DNA from 2 places in the Aliiglaciecola sp. genome. Region 2 is predicted to be linked to the other one. Evidence: predicted binding sites of a transcription regulator. Region 2 holds the regulator's gene; the other holds the start of a gene.

The links. Region 2 encodes sigma-54, which starts transcription at its own class of promoters, with help from an activator protein. Its sites were predicted from a motif close to GTTGGCACGNNNNTNGNNT; they were not measured.
Region 1: ABJV04_RS03465 (PEP-CTERM sorting domain-containing protein) is a predicted target of sigma-54. The motif match lies at 2,120-2,138, and genes of this name have one in related genera.

Annotation. Positions count from the first base shown of each region.
Region 1 covers NZ_JBDWYG010000017.1:117,867-122,483, forward strand. The annotation lists gene secD (protein translocase subunit SecD) at 1-256, opposite strand, end outside; gene ABJV04_RS03455 (hypothetical protein) at 400-966, opposite strand; gene ABJV04_RS03460 (DUF1439 domain-containing protein) at 1,151-1,705, opposite strand; gene ABJV04_RS03465 (PEP-CTERM sorting domain-containing protein) at 2,186-2,770, shown strand; gene ABJV04_RS03470 (sterol desaturase family protein) at 2,865-3,674, opposite strand; gene thiH (2-iminoacetate synthase ThiH) at 3,868-4,617, opposite strand, start outside.
Region 2 covers NZ_JBDWYG010000037.1:52,277-56,893, forward strand. The annotation lists gene lptC (LPS export ABC transporter periplasmic protein LptC) at 1-468, shown strand, start outside; gene lptA (lipopolysaccharide transport periplasmic protein LptA) at 455-1,027, shown strand; gene lptB (LPS export ABC transporter ATP-binding protein) at 1,027-1,752, shown strand; gene ABJV04_RS08855 (RNA polymerase factor sigma-54) at 1,814-3,292, shown strand; gene hpf (ribosome hibernation promoting factor) at 3,320-3,607, shown strand; gene ABJV04_RS08865 (PTS sugar transporter subunit IIA) at 3,626-4,072, shown strand; gene rapZ (RNase adapter RapZ) at 4,069-4,617, shown strand, end outside.

The sequences.
Region 1 (4,617 bases), on a different contig from region 2:
CATCATCACCTTGTATAACAATTTTACTGTCAGTATCGCCACTGATAATTTGTTTAACTTGAATGTTTTCCTGTTGCATTAACTGGCGCAAGGTTTGCGGTGCAGGAAGTGATTGAGTTGGATTGCTGCTACTAATCAGTAACGCATTGTTGTTTCCATATAAAGTTGGGATGGCATTTAATCCCAAAATAAGCACAGTGACGATAATCACGATTAACTGCCAAGTATGCTTGGGTTTCGTTGTTGTTTTACGCATGTTCGTTCTCTTTTTTAGCAAATAACCCATTGCTTAGGGCAATGGTTAGATGGAGTGCGCAAGCGATTAATAGGCTAACGCAACATAAATAAGGGTATGCAGATACCCATTAAAAAGTACACTGAGTGCAGTGCGAGAACGTGTTAACTTAGGTAGGTAATGGTGCCAGAATACAGTGTATTTCCGTCTTTCCAGCCACTTAATTTGCAGTGGTTATTTGCTGCATCAGGGCGCAAAAACCATGGAGTATCAACACTGCTGACGGGCGCTGCTAAGAAGTGTTGACGACCTAAGATTTCAGGCAAAAATTCATAGGCTAGAACAAAAATGGGTTCGTTTTGAATGGGTGAGCTAAATGCACTGTAGGCTGAACGCTCAAAGGGAGGCCAGCGTATATCGCGATTTATCTTAAAAAATTCAGAAGGAGATTTAGATTTAAAATGGTCCTTATTACTCTCTTTACGAGTAGTCCCTTTGCGCTTTTTTAATCCTGCTTTTTGTTCACTAAGAATATAATCAGCAGACAAAATTTGGGTAAATTGAGATAAGGTGAGTTGATTTTGTGCATTGTCGAGTTGACCAGCATGAACGTCGACACTTAATGGGATGTGGGGAGAATTTAGCGGATTATCAACAGAGCGGGCAGGGGCACTCATTGCTATACAAACCGCAATAAACCAACTAAAGAGCAAAGCGCGCCAAGACCACATAAATCTAATCTAACTACCTGTAATGACTTGATAAGGTTAATAAGGGTGAAGTGGAAAAATGCAAGGGCTAGAACAAAAAAACAACAAACAAATAGAGTGCCAAGCCCGATAATAGCAAAGCTATCATCGAGCAGACTTAACTGCTCGATGATTATTGTGTCAAATTAGAGGTGTGGCACTAAAGTTAGAGGTTGGGCACTAATTGAACCGCACCTTCCACTACTTTCATATTCAATGGCACTTTACTTAACAAAGCAACAGTTGGATCTGTCATATCCAACTTATAAACCGGTGTGGTCGCCAAAAATGTATTAATAAGTGCCATTACTTGGTCATTCAATACATTCAAATTACCTTTATAATTACCTGCTTCAACCGTTGAATCGATCAGTTTAAGGTTTCGCAAATACACTGCTTTTTTGTCACTATCATAAAAAGGACTACCTTCAACCTGCAACATTAAGCGCACGGGGTATTTAAAAGCAAAGGCATTTATCTCTGCACCAGAATCGACTCCAAGGGCAATCACATCTCTGTTGTCTGGTCCGATATCAACGTTTAAGTCATTGATATTTAATTCTACTGGGACACCCATAACAGTGGCTTTTTGGCTTAAATTAGGTAACTGCTGACTCAGCAGGGACTGTACTTGTGCGTTAGTAAATGAAAAAACAGATAGACCTTGAGTAGTGGCACACCCGGTTAAAAATAGTGCGCCGATAAAGAATAATATTTTCATGAGAAACCTTTTGCTGATTCGATAACAAATAAATGATTTAAGACTCACTGCTATAACATTTACTGTACATTTATGGTTTAACGGCATTGTACGACCTAGCAAAAGGGATTGCTATCGGTCTATCGACAACCATAATTAAAATGTCAAAATGACTAATACATGAAGTTTCACCTTATAGGGTAATAAGAGTATTGAAAAGAATAGGCTTAGGTATAGTTAAAAAATACAGAAACTAGAGAGAAAAAGGTTACTCAATTTGATTTACCCCAAGGGGAATCATTGCCACTTGATGATCATTGTCTATTATACTTAAGTATATGTTTAATTTGACTATTTTTGTCAGGATTATTTACGATCGCGTTTCCCCTTATTTAGATACTTTGTTTTTTCTGTTAAAAATCAATAATTTAACTTATTGGCATGGGGTTTGCTTTGTATTTGATAGTTGATGTTAATGATCATTTTTTGAGGTATAAAATAATGAATAAATTTTTATGTTTAGTTGCTTTACTTTTTACTGGTGCTGCCAATGCCACTATTATTTCAGGTGACTTTCGCAATGAAGCTGATCTTCCATACTGTTGTAGCACCCAAGGTCCTTTAGTTTATGAAAATCTCAATGCCTCTGTTGGCGCTGGTAACGAATTAGACAGTAGTAACTTGTTAAGTAATGACAGTGGCTGGTCTGGAGGTTTAGTTCTAGTTGACTTAGACCCAACAACAAACATAGTTACCCTTAACTCACAAGATGACTTAGATTTTGAAATTTTCACTGCCTCTATAAGTAATATCGTCTTTGACGCTGCTGAAACGATTACGGGTTTGTCATGGATTTCAGGTAACATAACTGATATCGCTATTGATGAAGTACTCTCGTTCACCGCAAATAGCATCCAAATTGGCTATGATGGTTTAGGTAGCGACATTTTTAACTTTAATCTCACACAAGCTCAGTTCCAAATCGAAACTCAAACCGACTCTGTAGCTGTTCCAGCGCCAGCTTCAATTCTTTTACTAAGCCTAGGCATACTAGCTTTAGTAGGTAGAAAAAAAGCTAACGCTTAATTCGTCATTTTCAGATATCAAAAAGTCTCGATAAAATCGGGGCTTTTTTTTGGGTAACAGCCCTGACTACCCAGTAACTAAATTGCTTTTTCTACTAGAATTTACTAGGCGACTTGAATAGTAATTTTAAAGCATTAGAGACACTTTTTTGTCGTCTGACATTATTAAATAAAACTCTCCACGGTGTGAATACCACATCAAAAAAGGAAACCTTATATTCTCGCTCAGTGACACCATAACGTGGCGCTTCGCCATTACTACTTACAAAGGTTCCGAAGATTTTATCCCAAACAATAAGCACCCCAGCATAGTTTTTATCAACATATTGAGGATTACTTGCATGATGCAAGCAATGGTGAGTAGGGGTGTTAAATACTTTACCAAGTATTTTGAATTCGGGTCCAAGTTCAGTATGCACAAAAAATTGGAATGCCAAATTCAATGCGACTATTGTCAGCATTAGCTCCGGAGTGTACCCCAAAATAATCATCGGTAGCCAAAATACCCACATGCCAACAACAGGGTAAAATAGACTTTGCCGCATAGCGGTAGAAAAATTCATATTGTTGGAACTGTGGTGCACAACATGCGCTGCCCATAACCAATTGCATTGATGACTAGCACGATGAAACCAATAATATAAAAAGTCTTGTAAAATGATGGCTATAAATAGCGTGAAAACGCTGAGTTCTATGTTAAATATTGCGAATTTACCGTGTAACCAATAAAAAAAGGGCATTAAAGCAAGCATGGCCAGAATGTCGGTTGCTTGGTGAGATAAGGCTAACCCCAGATTTAGAACAAATTCTTTTAATGAGTAACTTTGCCTGCGTTTGCGCAGCTCTACGCCTATGGCTATCAGGAATAGTGGGCTCAACAATAACAATATAAATTCAGCGTTCACTAATAAATATCCTCACTCATATGGCTACCAATTTACCTGGTTCAAGTGTAGCAGAGTGTCTAGCTTAACCTGTTTTAAGACAACACAACTAATGGTAAAGGATATTTTCCGCTGCTATTCCAGCTCCGGTTTTTACCTATTTTCCCATTAAAAGAGTAATCTCAACCAACTTAAACCTCTGTCTTTTAACCAATTAAGTCGTAATCCAATCTCCTTGCCAATCTTTATAAACAGGGGTATATCCGTTGTTTTTTATGGCCTCGGCCACTTCCTTGACCGAGCGTTCATCGCTGATTTCAAACTGTACTAATTGGCTTTCGGGTTTAGCGTAGCCACCGGGCTCAGTGGAACTGCCAGCACTCATATGTGTAATTCCCAGTGGCATTAGGTTGTTCCTAAATTGACTTGTTTCTCGGGTGGATAAGCTAATTTCTAAAGCTTCACTAAATAATCGAAATGCACAGACTAATTGAACTAGTCCTGTGTCGGAAATGGGCATCTTTGCCGCAACTCCGCCTGCACAAGGCCGTAACCGAGGTAATGAAATACTGTATTTACTGCGCCAATAGCGGTTCTCTAAATAGGCCAGATGATGTCCCATTAGTAGCGCATCCACACGCCAATCATCTAAGCCCAACAACACCCCTAAACCAATTTTATCCACATTCGCTTGAGCTAACCTATCTGGGCTGTCTAAACGATATAAAAAGTCCGACTTTTTACCTCGAGTATGATGTTTCGCGTAAGTCACAGGGTGGTAAGTTTCCTGATACAGCATAACACCGTCTAACCCAAGGCCAACCAGTTGTTTGTATTGCTCGGTTTGCAAAGGTTGCACTTCTAATGAAACATGGCTGAAATGGCGTTTGCATTGGGGCAATACCTGGGCAAAATAGTCTATGCCTACTTTGCTTTCGTGTTCGCCTGTCACCAGCAGTAGAGA
Region 2 (4,617 bases):
AATGCTCCTAGTGAAGATTCTTGGCAGCCCAATTATCAAGCGAGCAATATGCGCAGTACTCTTTATAATGAAAATGGCGAAGTGAACCACGAAGTTTTCGCCCTTAAAATGGAACATTATCAAATTCTAGGTTTCACCTTGTTTAGCCACCCCAAATACACCATCTATGTATCCGATGAACAAAACCCTTGGCATGTTGAAGCTGAAGAGGGCACACTTTATGAGGACAATCGCATTCAATTAGAAACTGACGTAGAGATTACAAGCTTAGATGATTCGGGATTTGTGCAAACAATTAAAACACAATTTTTAGAAATTAATTTAGTAGACAAAACAATGATGTCTGATGAACCGGTTGAGATTAACGGAAAAGATTTTATTGTTAAAAGTAATGGCTTTGTAGCAAATTTAACTACGCAGGAATATGAACTTAAAAATCATGTGCAAACTCAATATGCGCCTCGTTAGCGCTTTAATCATCAGCTTAGTGTTCAGCGCCGCTGTTAGCGCCGGTGAAAACGACTTTAATTTACCTATCAAAGTTGACTCTAAGTCAAACTTCTTTGATGGCAAAACCAAAACCTCTATTTTTAGAAAAGACGTAAAAATTACCCAAGGCTCCCTTGAAATTTTAGCCGATGAAGTTGAAGTCATCGCCGGCTTGGGTGAAGGTAAAGAAGTATTTATTGCCCGAGGTAAACCGGCAAAGTATAGCCAAACCCTTGATGACGGAAGTAAGATCAGCGCTGCGGCTAATGAAATAAAATACGAAGTTTCCAATCGAACATTAACACTAAATGGCTCAGCTGAATTGAATCAGGATAGCAGCCTTGTTAAAGGTGAATCCATCCAATTCAATATGGAATTGGAACAATTAATAGCTGAAAGCAACAGTAATGCAGAGGGCGGAGTAACCGCTATTTTTCAACCTGAGAGTATCCGTAAACGTCAGGAAGAAGATGCAGACGAAAAATCGAATGATATAGAACATCAAGGCACTGACAAGCAGCAGGACGAGCAACCTTAATGGCAACGTTAAAAGCGACTAACCTAGCTAAATCATACAAATCTCGACAAGTAGTTCGAGATGTTAGTTTAGAAGTGTCTACAGGGCAGATTGTTGGTTTGTTGGGCCCCAATGGTGCAGGCAAAACAACGACTTTTTATATGATTGTAGGGCTTGTACCTTTAGATAAGGGCGATATTTATATTGATCAAACAGCATTAACTTTACAGCCTATGCACATTCGAGCTAGAAAAGGAATTGGGTATCTTCCTCAAGAATCGTCTATATTTCGTAAACTAACTGTTTACCAAAATATCATGGCAATTCTACAAACCCGAAAAGAATTGAGCTCAGATCAACGAGAAGAACAAGCAGATGCATTACTCGACGAGTTTAATATAAATCATATCCGTAATAGCCTAGGAATGAGTTTATCTGGCGGAGAACGCAGAAGAGTCGAAATAGCACGGGCCTTGGCCGCCGCACCCGAATTTATTTTATTAGATGAACCTTTTGCAGGTGTCGATCCAATTTCTGTAAATGATATAAAAAAAATAATTCAACACCTGCGCGATAGAGGTATTGGAGTATTAATAACTGACCATAATGTACGTGAAACCCTAGACGTGTGTGAAAAAGCGTATATTGTGAGTCATGGTGAATTGATAGCTTCTGGAACTGCAGAAGAAGTTTTAAATAATCAACAAGTCAGAGATGTATACCTTGGCGAGCAATTCAAGCTATAGTACAGGTATGTTGTTTTTAACCAAAGCTTTGTGGCTAAACAAGTAAGAATATAAAAACTAAATGAAACCCTCGTTACAATTAAAATTCAGCCAGCAACTAACAATGACGCCTCAATTGCAACAGGCTATCCGTCTATTGCAGTTGTCAACGCTGGATTTACAACAGGAAATACAAGAAGCTTTAGAATCCAACCCGCTTTTAGAAGTAGAGGATGGTTCGGACATCCCCACAGGAGATTCCGCATTAGCAGATAGTAATGATAAATTCACGGAAGAAACCGTATCCGCCAGTTCTGACTCAATGGATACAAACGAGGCATTAGAAAAAGCAGATATTCCGGACGAATTACCCATAGATAGCACTTGGGATGAATATATCAGTGCATCTTCAGCACCCGCATCAATTAGTGGTGGCAGCGGTGGTGATGATGATCAAATTTTCCAAGGTGAAACCAGCGAAAATATACAAGATCATTTGTTATGGCAAATGCGCTTAACCCCCTTTTCCGAAGTAGATACCGCTATTGCCATTGCCATCATCGACTCAATCGATGAATCTGGATATTTAACCATTAGTACTGAAGAAGTGCTCGCGAGTCTCGATCACGAAGAGGTTGAACTGGATGAAGTTGAGTGTGTTCTAAAACGCATTCAAATGTTCGATCCTATCGGTTCTGGCTCTCGAAATCCTCAAGAGTGTTTGATGGTACAAATGAATCAATTTGCCCCAGATACACCTTGGTTAAATGAAGCTAAATTATTAATTAGTGAATATGCAGACCTTTTAGGTAGCAAAGATTACCGCACGTTAATGCGCAAAACTCGTTTAAAAGAAGACGAATTACGCGAAGCAATGCGTTTGTTGCAAACATTAAACCCTCGCCCAGGCAGCGCCCTAATAATTGGTGAATCCGAATACGTGATTCCTGATGTTTCTGTAATGAAAAAGAATGGCCGCTGGCAAGTAGAGTTAAATCCCGACAGTTTGCCTAAGCTAAATGTTAATCAGCAATATGCAGCTATGAGCCGCAATGCTAAAAATACCAGCGACAGTCAGTTCATTCGTTCACATATGCAAGAAGCCAAGTGGTTTATTAAAAGCCTTGAAAGCCGAAACGATACATTGCTCAAAGTAGCCAATTGTATTGTTCAGCAACAAGTCGGATTTTTCGAGCATGGTCCGGAAATGATGAAACCAATGGTGTTAAATGATGTCGCAGAAATGGTGGATATGCATGAATCAACTATTTCCCGTGTTACTACACAAAAATATATGCATACACCAAGAGGAATTTACGAACTGAAGTACTTTTTCTCCAGCCATGTTGCCACAGACTCTGGCGGAGAGTGTTCTTCAACGGCAATTCGCGCACTAATTAAAAAACTTGTCGCTGCAGAGCTTCCAACTAAGCCACTTAGCGATAGTAAGATTGCTGATCTATTGGCTGACCAAGGTATACAGGTTGCCCGTAGAACAATAGCAAAATACCGGGAGTCTTTATCGATCCCACCGTCTAACCAACGCAAGAGCCTGCTGTAGGCTCGTTAACAGAAGGAATACGCTAATATGCAAATTAACCTTACTGGCCATCATGTAGAAATTACAGATTCATTGCGAGATTATGTAGACACTAAATTTACAAAGTTAGAAAGGCATTTTGATCACATCAACAATGTCCATGTCATTCTCAATGTCGAAAAGCTTAATCAAAAAGCTGAAGCGACAGTTCATCTTAGCGGAGGCGAAGTTTTTGCAACCTCAGAACATAACGATATGTACGCAGCCATTGACGGATTAATAGATAAGCTTGATCGACAGGTGATCAAGCACAAGGAAAAGATTAAACGTCATTAACATATATTAGATTATTTAATGGAAATTAAAGACATCCTTTCCTCTGACTGCACAAGTTGTGCAGTTCAGGGGACAAGCAAAAAACGAATTCTTGAAACTATCAGCCTAATAGCGGCAGAAAAGATTGACGGTATTGATCAAACTACCATTTTGAATAGTTTAGTCAGTCGCGAAAAAATGGGTAGTACAGGAATCGGCAATGGTATTGCGCTGCCCCACGGTAGATTAGCTGGGTTAAAAGACGTAGTCGCAATATTAATTACCAGTGATCCGTCCATCAATTTTGACGCAGTCGATAATTGTCCAGTAGATATATTTTTCGCTATTTTAGTACCAGAAGATAAAGCCGCTGGACACCTGCAAACCTTAGCCACTATAGCCACAAAGTTAAGTGACAAAGAGGTTCTTAAACGCATTCGCTGTGCTGAAGACAACGGACAGTTATACGAGGCGATTGTTGCATGAAGCTGATTATTATAAGTGGTCGTTCCGGTTCAGGAAAATCAATTGCACTGCGCTCATTAGAAGATTTAGGCTATTATTGTGTTGATAATATCCCCGTTAACCTTCTGCCTACCCTTACTCATACAGTTATGGATGAGTATGACCAAGTTGCGGTAAGTATTGATGTAAGAAATCTTCCCAAAGTGTCTGGTGAATTGGTGGAAATCCTCGATTACCTGCCTGCCAACTGGGATATGACCATTGTTTATTTAGATGCCAGTGATGACATGCTAATTAAGCGCTTCAGCGAAACTCGTCGATTACACCCGTTATCACGTCAAAACAAATCGCTTTCCGATGCCATTCAGGCTGAAGGTCAACTTTTAGCTCCGATAGCAGAACGTGCTGATTTATATTTAGATACTGACAAGCTTTCGGTTCATCAATTAGCAGAGTTAGTTCGTGAGCGCATCCTAGGAAAGAAAAGCTCAAGACTGGTTTTAGTATTTGAATCTTTTGGATTTAAATATGGCATACCTAAAGATGCTGACTATGTTTTTGATGCG